One region of the Bilifractor sp. LCP21S3_A7 genome, then DNA from elsewhere that is predicted to be linked to it. Evidence: riboswitches for the same ligand, from Rfam matches in the RefSeq annotation. Region 1 holds a riboswitch; each other region holds the start of a gene.
What was found. A riboswitch is a leader RNA that binds a small molecule or an ion and turns the genes downstream of it on or off. The one in region 1 is predicted to bind thiamine pyrophosphate.
Positions count from the first base shown of each region.

Region 1 (4,189 bases):
GCTTAAAAGATAATAAAAAACATGATAGGGAAACATAACATGGATGACTTATGGAAAACAATTACAGCTCTTCGACATAAACTGCATAAATATCCGGAATTATCGGGGCAGGAGTTTCAAACGAAAGAATGTCTGAAAAGCTTTATCTGTATGAACACACATCTGAAAATCAGGGATAAAGGAACCTGGTTCTATGCCCTATATGAACCAAAATTAAATAACGGAGTATCACCAATCGCCTTCCGCGCGGATATGGATGCCCTTCCCATATCAGAAACTATTTCCCTGCCCTACGGATCGGCCAAACCCAATATTGCACATAAATGCGGACACGACGGGCATTGTGCTGTATTGGCAGCTGTGGCCGTACTTCTGGAACAGGATGCGGCTGTCCGCCGTCCTGTGTATCTGATTTTCCAGTCTGCGGAAGAAACCGGTCAGGGAGGGAAAACCTGTGCAGATTTCGTAAGCGAGACAGATATCAGTGAAGTATATGCTTTTCATAACCTGAGCGGTTATCCGGAAAATGCCGTGATGGTTCGTGACCGCCTGACGCAATGTGCCTCTAAAGGTCTGCTTGTGCAGTTTACCGGTGAAAGTGCTCATGCCGGAACTCCCGAAAATGGCCGCAACCCGGCTTCTGCACTTGGCTCTATGGCTCTCTATGCGGAAAAAATCAATAAAGAATCCTCTTCGTGCCTCTGCACAGTCGTCAGCATACAGGAAGGCAGCCGGGATTTTGGCATTTCTCCGGGACAAGGTGAAGTTGCTTTTACACTGAGAGCAGAAGCAGATGATGTCCTGGAAAATATGGATCTCACTTTGCGCACACAGGCAGAAAAACTGACAGATCAATATGGGCTGACAGTCTCATTTGAAGAATTTGATCCCTTCCCCGCCACGATCAATCATCCCCGCTGCGCAGAGAAGGTCCGCAGGGCAGCGGGGAAAGCCGGCTACTCCTGCGTAAACATGAAGCAGCCATGGAGACCATCGGAAGATTTCGGATGGTACACGAAAATCCGCCCCGGCGCTATGTTCTACGTCGGAAACGGCACCAACTGGCCTATGCCGCACCAGCCTGCGTATGATTTTAACGATCACATTCTGCCGACAGCCGCAACTGTTTTTCTGAAACTGGCTGAAAGCGAAATGTGAAAATAGTATCTGTACGATCTTAATTTTACCGGATGCAGAGGGTGCATGCTTTGTAAGCGAAAAGGCGTGGAAAGATGCCACTGTTACTGGAAAGACGACCTGTCACCGGTTATTGATAAAATTTTTCATGCAGATGTACTGTTGATCGGAACAGCTATCTATCTGGGCAGACCGACAAGCCGTTACTTTGAGCTGTTGGAGCGGCTTCGATGAGGCCAAAAAGGAATCATCGCATGAAAAGAATTTCCCTGTGGACCTGAAAAATGCATATCAGATTGGACAGAAACTCAGTTCAGAAACAGTGGATTGACATTTGGTGGTCAGAAACAATAGATTGACATTTGGTGTGCACTTTCCGAATGGATTGTGTTATAATAGCACCGTTAAAGCAGAACGCTTTAGAAAATCAAAAGAAACAGACTGGGGAGCCCGATGCATCGGGCTGAGAGGACAGATTTCAGCTGTCGACCCATTAACCTGATTTGGATAATGCCAACGTAGGGAGCATCGCTGTGATTATGCGTATTTATGCAGACTGTCGTTTGGCAGTCTGTTTTTTTACGCGAACAGTGAGCCGCAGTCGAATGCGAAGTATTCGTGTGCGGCGAGCATCGCGATAGCAAGATAAAACTCGCACAGCGTGTTTTATCTCGTTTCGCGTCCGGACCGGTGATCATAGTGACTATCAGCCGGCGCGCCATCAATTTCTTTAAATCTTAAAAAGGAAGGGATATGATCATGAAAAACAAATGGAACACAACCAAGGTTTCTGCAAAGAATGCAGCTTCTGCTGCTGCCCCGCTTCCGGAAGGGTCACGGGCAGGAAAGCTGTCTCTGAAGAAAATGGTATTTACCGCGATGCTTGCATGTCTCGGATTTGTGCTGAATACCTTTGTATGGTTTCCGCACATGGCTCCGTTTCAGCACTTCTGCAACGTTATGGGGGCGGTTTTTCTGGGCCCGTGGTATAATTTCATCGCAGCTCTTCTGACGGGCTGCATGCGGGTGGCTCTGGTCGGCTGTGATTTTCAGGCTGTGATCGGCGCGATTTTTGGTGCTCTGCTTTCCGGTATTCTTTATAGAAAAACACATAAGCTCTGGGCAGCATGGGTCGGAGAAGTCATCGGAACCGGCTTCATCAGCGCGGTACTGGCAAGCGTGATTTTCAACCTGGCACTTCACATTAAATACGCGATTTTCTATCTGATCCCCTACTACGGCCCGGCATCTGCGATGGGGGCAACCCTCGCGATTGCGGTTCTCCTGGTGCTGAAGCGATCCAAGGCGCTGCCGAAGATGCAGGCGCAGCTGAACAAATGAAAAGATTTTGCGCGGAGGACATATCCCCTGCAGTCCGTGCATTCATAGATGAAGGCTTACAAGGCGAAGGGGCGCGGATCTTTCCGCGGCCGGGAAGTCCACTGAAAAATATTTGAAGTACTATATGGAAGGAATCGTAACAGATGAAGTATGGAGAATCTCTTCGAAAAGTGCAGGAAACGAAGCCTGCGGTGCAGTGTATCACCAATTTTGTCACGGTCAATGACTGCGCGAATATCATTCTTGCGGCAGGAGGAACACCGGCGATGACGATGGATGTCCGCGAGGTCCGCGAGGGAGTGGAGGGAATGAATGCCCTTGTCTGCAATCTCGGAGCGATTGAATCGGTAGACAGCATGATCATTGCCGGACAGCATGCGAATGAGCTGGGAATCCCGGTTGTTCTGGATCCGGTCGCTGCCGGCAGCACAACGCTGCGGCGGTACAGCATCCGGGAGCTTCTGGAGACAGTCCATTTTACCGCAATCCGGGGGAATGCCTCTGAGATCCGTGCGATTGAGACGGGAGGCCTTGAGGCGAAAACCGGGAGGGGCGTGGATGTCAGCGCGGAGGATGAGATTACCGCGGATAATCTCGAGAAGAGTATTGTGATGGCGGAAAAACTGGCTCTGCGGATCCGAAGCGTCATAGCCGTATCCGGAGAGACAGATATCGTGACTGACGGAGAACAGACAGTGATTCTCCATAATGGGTGCGCAACGATGGCACGGATTACCGGAAGCGGATGCATGCTTACTTCGCTGATCGGAGCGTTCTGCGGTGCCGACAGAGAGAATTCCTTCCGCGCTGTCGTGAGTGCAATGACGGTGATGGGCCTTGCGGGAGAGATCGCGGAACAGAAGCGTCTGGAGAAGGAAACCGGAAACGCCACCTTCCGTACAGATCTGATCGATGCCGTCTTCAACATGACTCCGGAGAAGGTGGATCAGGGCATCCGGTGTCAGGAGGAACAGAGAAATGCGGAAAAAGTACGCGATTTTTGATGTGGACGGCACGCTGGCGGATTCGATGCGGTACTGGGATCATCTCGCGGAGGATTATCTCGGCGGTCTGGGCATTCATGCATCCGGGGAGGAGCTTGCACCGATTGAAACGATGACGATGTCGGAGAGCTCAGCGTATTTCATTCACAGATACAGTCTTTCGAAAACGCCCGGAGAAGTGATGGAGGAAATGTTTTCTCTGATCCGAAAGCATTATGAGGAGGATATTCCGCTGAAGGAGGGAGCCGCCGCTTATCTCCGAAGCCTCCGGGAACGGGGTGTGCGCATGTGCGTCGCAACGGCAAATGACACCGCGCTTTCCAGGGCGTGTTTCCGGCGGAACGGAATTCTGGAATATTTTGACTTTTTTGTGAGCTGTGAGGAAATCGGCAGAGGAAAGCGGGATCCGGACATCTATGATTTCTGCAGGGAGAAAATGGCCGATGAGGCAGGCACCTCTCTCCTGCCGTCTGATATTGCGGTGTTTGAGGATGCTGCCTATTGTCTGGAAACCGCTTCAAATGCCGGGTATTATACCGTTGCGTTGTTCGAGCGCAGCTATGAAAGGGACTGGGACAGAATCCGGAGAATTGCCGATGAATCCTATGTGAGCTGGAAGGAAGCGGCATAGTATATTTTATTGACAATATTTTGGATTATGTTTTATTTTGTTGGTGTTCTGCCGGTTGCTCTTTTTCGATATGCAA
Region 1 is NZ_JBQKGL010000002.1:243,023-247,211, forward strand. It holds gene ACTQ1O_RS02775 (M20 metallopeptidase family protein) at 40-1,158, shown strand; TPP riboswitch at 1,570-1,679, shown strand; gene thiW (energy coupling factor transporter S component ThiW) at 1,897-2,478, shown strand; gene thiM (hydroxyethylthiazole kinase) at 2,622-3,482, shown strand; gene ACTQ1O_RS02790 (HAD family hydrolase) at 3,457-4,113, shown strand; gene speB (agmatinase) at 4,146-4,189, opposite strand, start outside.

Region 2 (4,189 bases), on a different contig from region 1:
GACTCTCAGCCACGTTTTTGCATTACATTTCTGTATTCATTATATTTCCTATCAACTAAATATGTTTTTGAATTATACAGGAACATTCCGGAAATGTCAACGAAAAAGAAATCTCATTCCTGCTGCCTTCGAAACGAGATAAAACACGCTGCGCGAGTTTTATCTCGCTATCGCGACGCTCGCCGCACACGAATACTTCGCATTCGGCTGCGGCTCACTATTCGCGTAAATCACGGCCAGTCTCTTACACACGCTTCGCGTGTAACGATCCTGTCTGCGTTTTTGATGAGCTGATGCGATACCTGGCCATATGTTCAGAATCCTCAAGCGAACAAGGAAGGCCGCCACGCAACAGTTTGCGCAGCGGCCTTCTTCTACATATCTGCCGTATCGTATTATATATTTTCAGCATTCTATATCTGCCATATTTTATATCTGCAGTATTCCATATCTGCCGTATCCCACTATCTGGTTCCCCAGACGTTTACAATCACACACCCGATGATAATCAGCACGATTCCAAAGACGCCGACACCGGTCAGCTTCTGCCGGAACAGCAGATAGCCGATGACATTTGTGGCGATCAGTCCCACTCCGCACCAGATTGCGTAGGCGACGCCCACGTTCATACGATCCATGACGTGAGAAAAGGTGTAGTAACACACACAATAACACGCGATACAGATAATTGACGGTAACGGCCGGGTAAAGTGATGCGTATACTTCAGGAGCGACGTTGCCGCCACCTCCGAAGCAATCAGTACTGTCAGCAGAAAAACAGTCATTTTGATTCCTCCTGCATGTTCACTTACACGGATGCTGTCTCATACTGTGACCGACCGGGAATTCCTGCGCTGCATCATCCACGGACATTCCGGCCTTCAGCGTCTCATACTGCCTGCGACCGTCCGAAAATTCCCGCACACGCGCCGTCTCAATGCCTCGACCGTGCCTTATGCCACGCTCTGTCTCGAATTACCTCCCGCAAGTGCCATCCCTCTGACCCTTATCATCGCCTTATTCACGGCCGGTATGAGAAGCAGCACAATGGTGAGGCCGCACTCCACGAAGATGTAGATCGCATTGTAGGCAAGGGAGTATCCGATCGCCGACATTCCGTATTCATTGCCATAGCTTCCAAAGAAAATGTAGCCTGAAAGAACCGCGAAGAAATACCTGCCGACCACTCCAAGCAGATAGCCCTTGATCAGTCCGTGCTTCGCCCCGGAAAACACACCGGACAGTCCGAGAGCCGTAAACGCAAACACATAATCCACCAGCATCTGCGGCAAAGAAATAATATAGGGATCGATGATCAGCTGGAGAAGACCGTAGGCAAGACCTGCAAACAGCCCTGTTCCAAGGCCGTACCAATATCCCACAAGCGATATCAGCAGCATGGAAAAGAAGGTTATGCTGCCGCCCATCGGCAGATGAAACAGCTTAATCATGGATGCGACCGTCGCAAGCGCGATTGCCATCGCCGAGAATACAAGCTTTCTTGTGCCGAGCACACCCTTCTGATCCGGTTTCCGGATCAGGCAGACCAGAAGCAATGCCAGGATGATCACGGCAATTACTGCAATGTAGCCGACCTGCGTCAGCTGGTATACTCCGTCACTTCCAAGAGTAGCAAATACAGACATAATATAATCCTCCTCACAGTTGTCTGCGGGAGGATTTCACTTTTCAAAGTTACGGAACTCTCAGAAACATTCATTTCTTTGATCACACAGCCTGCATTCAGACTCAGCTTCCCTACGCCGGCATTAACCGGATCAGGTCATCAGGGTCAGCCGCATGCACGGCACTCTCAGCTTCCGCTCCCCCAGCAGTTTTTCTTTGTATTTACAGTATAGCAGATAAAGCAAAACCGTCAATTCATTTTCCTGCTGATTCACCGGTCTCGCAGTCCTTGCTTTCATAATTGCCTTACGGTTCCGTCACATTCAGCAGCCTTACGTTGCCTGATGCTCTGGCATTCATTGTTCCCCTGCTGATTCAGTGACCCGCGAAGTGCTCCTTCGCGAATTCCATATCCTGCACCAGCTCCGCAGCCCCAAGATAATTGCCCTTCCGGTCTCTTACGGCAAGATAGTTCACCAGCATGGTTCTTCCGTTTTTCTCCATCCATACCGGTACACTGTCCCTGCTTCCGTCCCGGAAGCTGTCCAGAATACTGCGGACCATGGGCTCTACCTTTGGCGGATGGCAGGAAAAGACCTCCCGGTCAATGGCCATTCCCGCGCGCTTGAAGACCTTCGGTCCCTCATTGAAGTAGCGGTTGATGTTGTCCGCATCAATAAAACTGATCTCCATCGGTATGGTGTTCAGCAGTGCTGTAAGCTGCGGAACCGTCATATGTCCGCCCGGCATCACAACCTCGCCCTGGGAGAGACCAGGCTTTTCTGCCTTTTTCTCTGCGTCCAGAGCCTGCTCCGCTTCTTCCCAGTCCGTAAAGGACTGACCGAGGATCTCCGTATAATCTCCGGAGTCCCGGTACACCGAATACCAGTCATCCGCCGTGAAATTCACCGCGCAGATCGGAAAGAGAATATTTTTTTCTTTGTAAATCATTTCCTCCGCCCGGTCAAGCACCGCCGACAGCCGGCCGTACCAGTCGTCGTCGTGATCTTCATCCTTTGACAGCGCACTGATCTCGTCGCGGATCTCATCATCCACGGTCCACATGACATCTGACGGGCCGGAGATATCATAACGCACCTTCAGATGCGGATAGAGCAGATCTCCTTTCTTCGCGTAGTGAACTGCAATCTCGCGAAGCTGTGACATAAGCCTGTCGTCCGCATTCTTTCCGGCGACAGCCTCACGCGCACGGAGAAGAAGCGCCTCGATTGCCTGATTCTCCCTCTCAAAGAGATTCAGCGGATGGCCCGGAACCGACGCGAGCGAAGCCGCCAGCTCTTTGCGGTCGCCCGGATCCGCAGCTGCCGTTGAGGTCATCTCCGCTATACGAGAGAAGTCTGCTGTCCTCTGCTCAGCGACAGAAGCACCGGCTCTCTTCTTCTCTACAGCAGAGGAACCTCCTGTCGCCCCTGCTGCAACAGAGGAATCTCCGGCCTTCCCTGCTGCAACAGAGGAGTCTCCGGTCTTCTTCATAAGAGAATCCTCTACCGCCTTCTCCGCATTGGCGATCTTCTCTTCTCTTGTCGCACCGTGGAAAAGCGCGGAATGTACATCGCAGAGCTTCTGCACCTCCTCAAGAGGAGTCCCGGATTTCAGAAGATCCTGCTCCGCTCTCATGATTTCGGAGGCATCAACATCACGGAAATTTTTCACAAAATCGGCTCTTACCGCTTCAAGGTCCTCACCGCTGCCGAGTCTTCTCAGGTAGCTCTTGAGAAGTTCGTTGCGCTCCTCAGTCATGCCGCCTTCTGTCTGCGTCGCCTCCCGGCTCACACTGCCGCCATCTGCCTGTACCGCCGCCCGGCTCACGCTGTCACCGGCTGCCTGCGCCGCCTCCCGGCTCACACTGTCACCGGCTGCCTGTGCGTCCCTTGCTTCCTCCCAGGGCATTTTCAGCTCCGGCATTTCTCCCTCGATTTCAAAGCCGTGCGTCATGAGTGCCATGACCACATCCATCATCGAGATATTTTTCATCTTCGCGCCCTTCGGAATCGTCATGACTCTTCCGACAGAACCGAGCATTCCCTTTTTCGTGATCTCCCGGAATCCGACGCCGGAAAGGATGTCTCTCAGCTCCGGGTACTCCTGCACCAGTTCATACACAGATTTGTTAAAGTCAATCTTCTTTGCCATATCTCTGCTTACTCCAATACTCATATATATGTACAAGTTCAGACTCAGTTGTCAGTAAACGTCGGTCAGTCAAGTGTCAGCAGCAATGCCATCTTGAACTTTTCCGAGGCCTTCACAAAATGACGTCCTCCCTTAGCAAAATGAAAGTTCTCGCCGGCTTTGATTTTGTGCTCTTTTCCCTCATATCCGATGATTCCCTCTCCGTCCAGCGCAAAAACAATCGCTTCTCCCGGAGCCGCGTGCTCGGAAAGACCCGTTCCCTTATCAAACGACATCACTACAAATTTCATTTTATCGTTGTGGACAACATCCATATTCACAATTCTGCCCGCCTGATAAGGAACCACCTCTGCCAGCTGAAATACCTCACCCGCCTTAATTGTATTGTTCATAATATCCTCCTTCTGAA
Region 2 is NZ_JBQKGL010000007.1:125,200-129,388, reverse strand. It holds gene ACTQ1O_RS08200 (DMT family transporter) at 465-785, opposite strand; gene ACTQ1O_RS08195 (energy-coupled thiamine transporter ThiT) at 954-1,646, opposite strand; TPP riboswitch at 1,739-1,840, opposite strand; gene ACTQ1O_RS08190 (DUF438 domain-containing protein) at 2,002-3,780, opposite strand; gene ACTQ1O_RS08185 (cupin domain-containing protein) at 3,846-4,189, opposite strand, start outside.
Region 2: another riboswitch for thiamine pyrophosphate. It lies ahead of ACTQ1O_RS08195 (energy-coupled thiamine transporter ThiT); the one in region 1 lies ahead of thiW (energy coupling factor transporter S component ThiW).

Region 3 (4,189 bases), on a different contig from region 1:
CTTCCGTTCTCTCCGCAGTGCCCTCTCCAGACGGATTCCATCGTCTACTTCAATATAGACCGGCACCATGACTTTTCTTCCGTAATACCGCACCATCTGCTCATAGGATTCCAGCGTACCGATTCCGAGATAATCGCTCTTCTTCAGATCAATCTGCCCCTCATCCGCCGTAAAATAATACCACGGTCCGCTGACCGTCTGATAACAACGTTCCTCAATGATCCGCCCGGCTTTTCTCAATTCCGCCAGATGCCTCTCGTCTGAAAAATAATATTCTCTGCCGTTCTCTTCCCCCTGCCGCATCGGCCTTGTGGTATACAGCACGATCGGCTTCAGATTCAGCTCCGACCGGGCAAGCAGTGCAGTGTATATGTGATCCTTCCCGCTTGCGCTCTTTCCCATAATGTAAAAAATTGTACCCATATTCACTCTCCACCGGTCACCGATACACCCGGTACCTCACACGGCTTCGTCCTGTATCATGACCTCATCCCGAGCTGCGGCTTCAGCCCACACAGCGGCCTTTCTCCTGCGTCACAACATCTGGTCCATGCCGCGCATTTTCCCTGCGTCACAACATCTGGTCCGCACCGCGCATTTTCCCTGCGTCACAACATCTGGTCCACGCCGCACATTTCTCCTGCGTCACAACATCTGATCCAAGCCGCACATTTCTCCTGCGTTACGACATCTGATCCGCGCCGCGGCTCCTTACTCTGTCTCCGCTCTCTCGTTTGTCGGCCTCTTTCCCATCCGGCGAAGACGCCGGATCAGGAACGGAAGCTCAAACATACTCATCGCGATCCATCCGAGAAGATACGACCATGGAATCGAGATGAATCCCCAGTGCCACACGAACACCATCGGTATTTCCGATGCGACCCGGACTCCCATGTTGATCAGACTGGAATATAACGTGACCTTCAGATCCCCCGTTCCCCGAAAATATCCCTGAAGTCCGTTTGTGAACGCGGGAACCGGATACATGACCGCGATGAGCCGCATATAGCGCTGCCCCTCCGCGATGACCTCAGGGTCCGAAGTGAACAGCCTGGTCAGCGGTCCCGCCGCCAAAAACACCACAGCACCGATCACCACGCCATAAACGAGCTCGCAATACATTCCGGCGCGATACGTCCGCTTCACCCGCGGCGCATTCCCCGCTCCGACATTCTGCGCCATCACTGAGGTCATGGCGTGCGCGATATTCTGCTGGGGAATTGTCGCGAAATCATCCACCCGGTTCGTTGCGTTGAAAGCCGCCGTCGCGTTTACCCCGAGCGTATTTACGATGGTCTGGGTTCCGATCTTTCCCATCTGAACCGTGCTCTGCTGGAGCGCACTCACAAAACCGAACGCAAGGGTTTTCTTCAGCATCGACCAGTCAAAGATCAGCCATTTTTTTCCGAGCCGAAGCTCCGGAACCTTCCTCTGAATATAGAAATAACAGAGAACCGCACTGAGGGCCTCACAGATCACCGTACTGATTGCGGCGCCCTCCACTCCCATATGAAGTAACGCGATAAAAAAGAGATCTCCCAGAATATTCAGTACCGCGCTTCCACCGAGAAAAATCAGCGGAGAGACGCTGTCACCCATCGCGCGCAGCATACTGGCCAGATAATTATAGATAAAGCTGAAGAACATGCCGAACAGTATGATCCTCAGATAGAAGACTCCCTCCGGTAGAATGACCGCCTCCACCTGCAGCGCCATCAGAAGCGGCTTCGCTGCCACAAACATCACAGCCGCGACTGCCACGGAGAAAACGCACCCCGAGATCATTCCCGTACTTACCTGTCTCCGCAGCTCCTCCTTCTTTCCCGCTCCATACAGCGTACTCACCAGTATTCCCGCCCCGAGACAGATCCCGTTTGTGAAAAGCAGAACAAGGGTGACCAGAGGATTTGTCGTACCCACTGCCGCGAGCGCTGTTTTTCCGACAAACCGCCCCACAATCATGCTGTCTGCCGCATTATAGGTAAGCTGAAGAAGCGTTCCCAGAACCAGGGGAATTGTAAACAGTATCAGGGTCTTTAGAATCGGCCCTTTCGTCATATCCTTCGTCATATCCAAAACCCGCTTTCAAACTCATACCTGCACATTATACCACCGAAGCCATAATAATCCATTTTAAATCTGCGGCAAGAGAGCGAAATCACGATTTAACGTACCTGCCCGCGAACGGTTAGCAGGACAAAAGTTGCTGTCTTCGCTGTCCTTAACCGCACACAGGATCTTCTCTGTCCTTAACCGCACACAGGATTGACACAGAAAAATAAAGTGACTAAAATATAGAACTACAGCAGGGGAGTCCGCCGGAAAGGACTGAGATACAGATGTTGTCTGTGACCCTTATACCTGATCTGGATCATGCCAGCGTAGGAAGCGTAAAGAGAATCACCGGATTTTTCCGTAGAAAACCCGCTCTTCATCCTTGATACAGCAGTGCCTGATTCATTCCGGCGCTGCTGCATTTTTTATGCCGACAGACGCAGATATCCACCTGCGGCGGACGATTTCCTTGTTGGCTGTTGAATACGAAAATGTTGAAAATGGAAAAGGAGGAAAAAGAAATGAAGGCAAGTGTAGCCATTCAGACATTACCAGATGTGGACAACGATGAAGAGCTGATCCGGATTGTAGATGAGGTTATCGCCTACATCAAGAGCACCGGCCTCAGCTATTATGTGGGGCCTTTCGAGACCGCCATCGAAGGAGACAGCTACGACCAGCTGATGGACGTGGTAAAGGAATGCCAGCATGTCGCAATCCGCGCCGGCGCACCTTCTGTCTCCGCATACATCAAGGTGGTATACAACCCGGAGCAGGAGATTCTGAGTATCGACAAAAAAGTTTCAAAACATCATACTGCATAAGTCCGGTCGCATAGTTCCATACCCACGCGGACTTATACAGAATCACCGCACACATAGTGTACGTAAGAGTCCGGATACAAAAAAAGAGCGGCATCGCCGCTCCTTTTTTGTGCCGTACTGTCTCCGGTATCAGATCTCCGCCTTCCAGAGGCCATGCAGATTGCAGTATTCATATGCCGCAACCGGTTCCTCTCCATCCGCGAGCGCAAATACCGCCTCCGGCTTATCTCCCGGTTTCAGATCTCTCTTCTGGAATCCGTTCTTTGTCTCCAGAATGATCCACTGGATATAATGCTCCTCCAGCATCGGATGTGCCACACTTCCAACCTTGACCGTAACCGTTCCGTTCTCAACACTGACAACCGGCACATGCTTCTCTGTCGCCGCGTCCGTTGTGTTCGGTGTAAGCTCCTTCATTGTCTCGCCGCAGCACTTCGGCGTGCAGGCCGTCTTCTCTGTCAGAAAAGTAATAAAGTTTCCGCATCCATCACATCTGTAAAATAACATTTCTGTGCCTCCTTTTCATCTGCAGCTCTGGCATGTGGATCAATACAGCTCCTGGCATGTCTGTAACATAACCTTTTATCTCATGATACACGAATATTAAGTCATACTCAAGCATATTTTCTGTAAAATAAAAGGAGCAGCACGCATTTTACAGATCTGTCTCTGTCCGGATGCCAAGGATTCTGTCCCGGCACAGGCTGACCGGATACCAGCTGCAGGTTCCACATATGGAATGCAGTTTTTCCCGGGTCATATGATCATCAATGTCCCGTACCAGCTTCTGATAATTGTAGTTCTCTCCCTCCTTCAGGCCGAACAATTCCAGAACCTTCCGGTCAAAAGCAAGCACCTTGTCATCGTTCACACAATGCTCAGGATCGCTGAGATTCGGACAGGCGGCACAGATATCATCCGGACGAAGGGTAATCTCAACACAAAAGTTCTCTTCCCGGCGCATCCGCGTTACAAAAGCCGTCATCCTTCTGACGAAATTTTCATCATAGCCTTTTCCCTCATAACCCTGCGTACACAGCAGATGATGGGGACGTAGTCTCATATCCGCCTTCCGGCCGTCTGTCTCCATAGCACCGATGCTCCTTCCAAAATGAAATGAGGTAAACGCGTTCGCTCGTGATTCACATTTTGTATTCCGAAAATGACACAAAACACGGTAACACCCGATTCACATTATGTATTTTTATTCTACTGACAAGTTAATGAATTCAGACAGCAGCTGTGCGTCTGACCTCCAGAACATGCGCCTTCTCCAAAGAATGCTTCAGAACCGGACCGAGAATCAGCAC
Region 3 is NZ_JBQKGL010000006.1:15,028-19,216, reverse strand. It holds gene ACTQ1O_RS06975 (guanylate kinase) at 1-423, opposite strand, end outside; gene ACTQ1O_RS06970 (MATE family efflux transporter) at 712-2,070, opposite strand; TPP riboswitch at 2,298-2,405, shown strand; gene ACTQ1O_RS06965 (thiamine-binding protein) at 2,577-2,879, shown strand; gene ACTQ1O_RS06960 (desulfoferrodoxin family protein) at 3,009-3,386, opposite strand; gene ACTQ1O_RS06955 (DUF1284 domain-containing protein) at 3,535-3,969, opposite strand; gene ACTQ1O_RS06950 (biotin transporter BioY) at 4,109-4,189, opposite strand, start outside.
Region 3: another riboswitch for thiamine pyrophosphate. It lies ahead of ACTQ1O_RS06965 (thiamine-binding protein); the one in region 1 lies ahead of thiW (energy coupling factor transporter S component ThiW).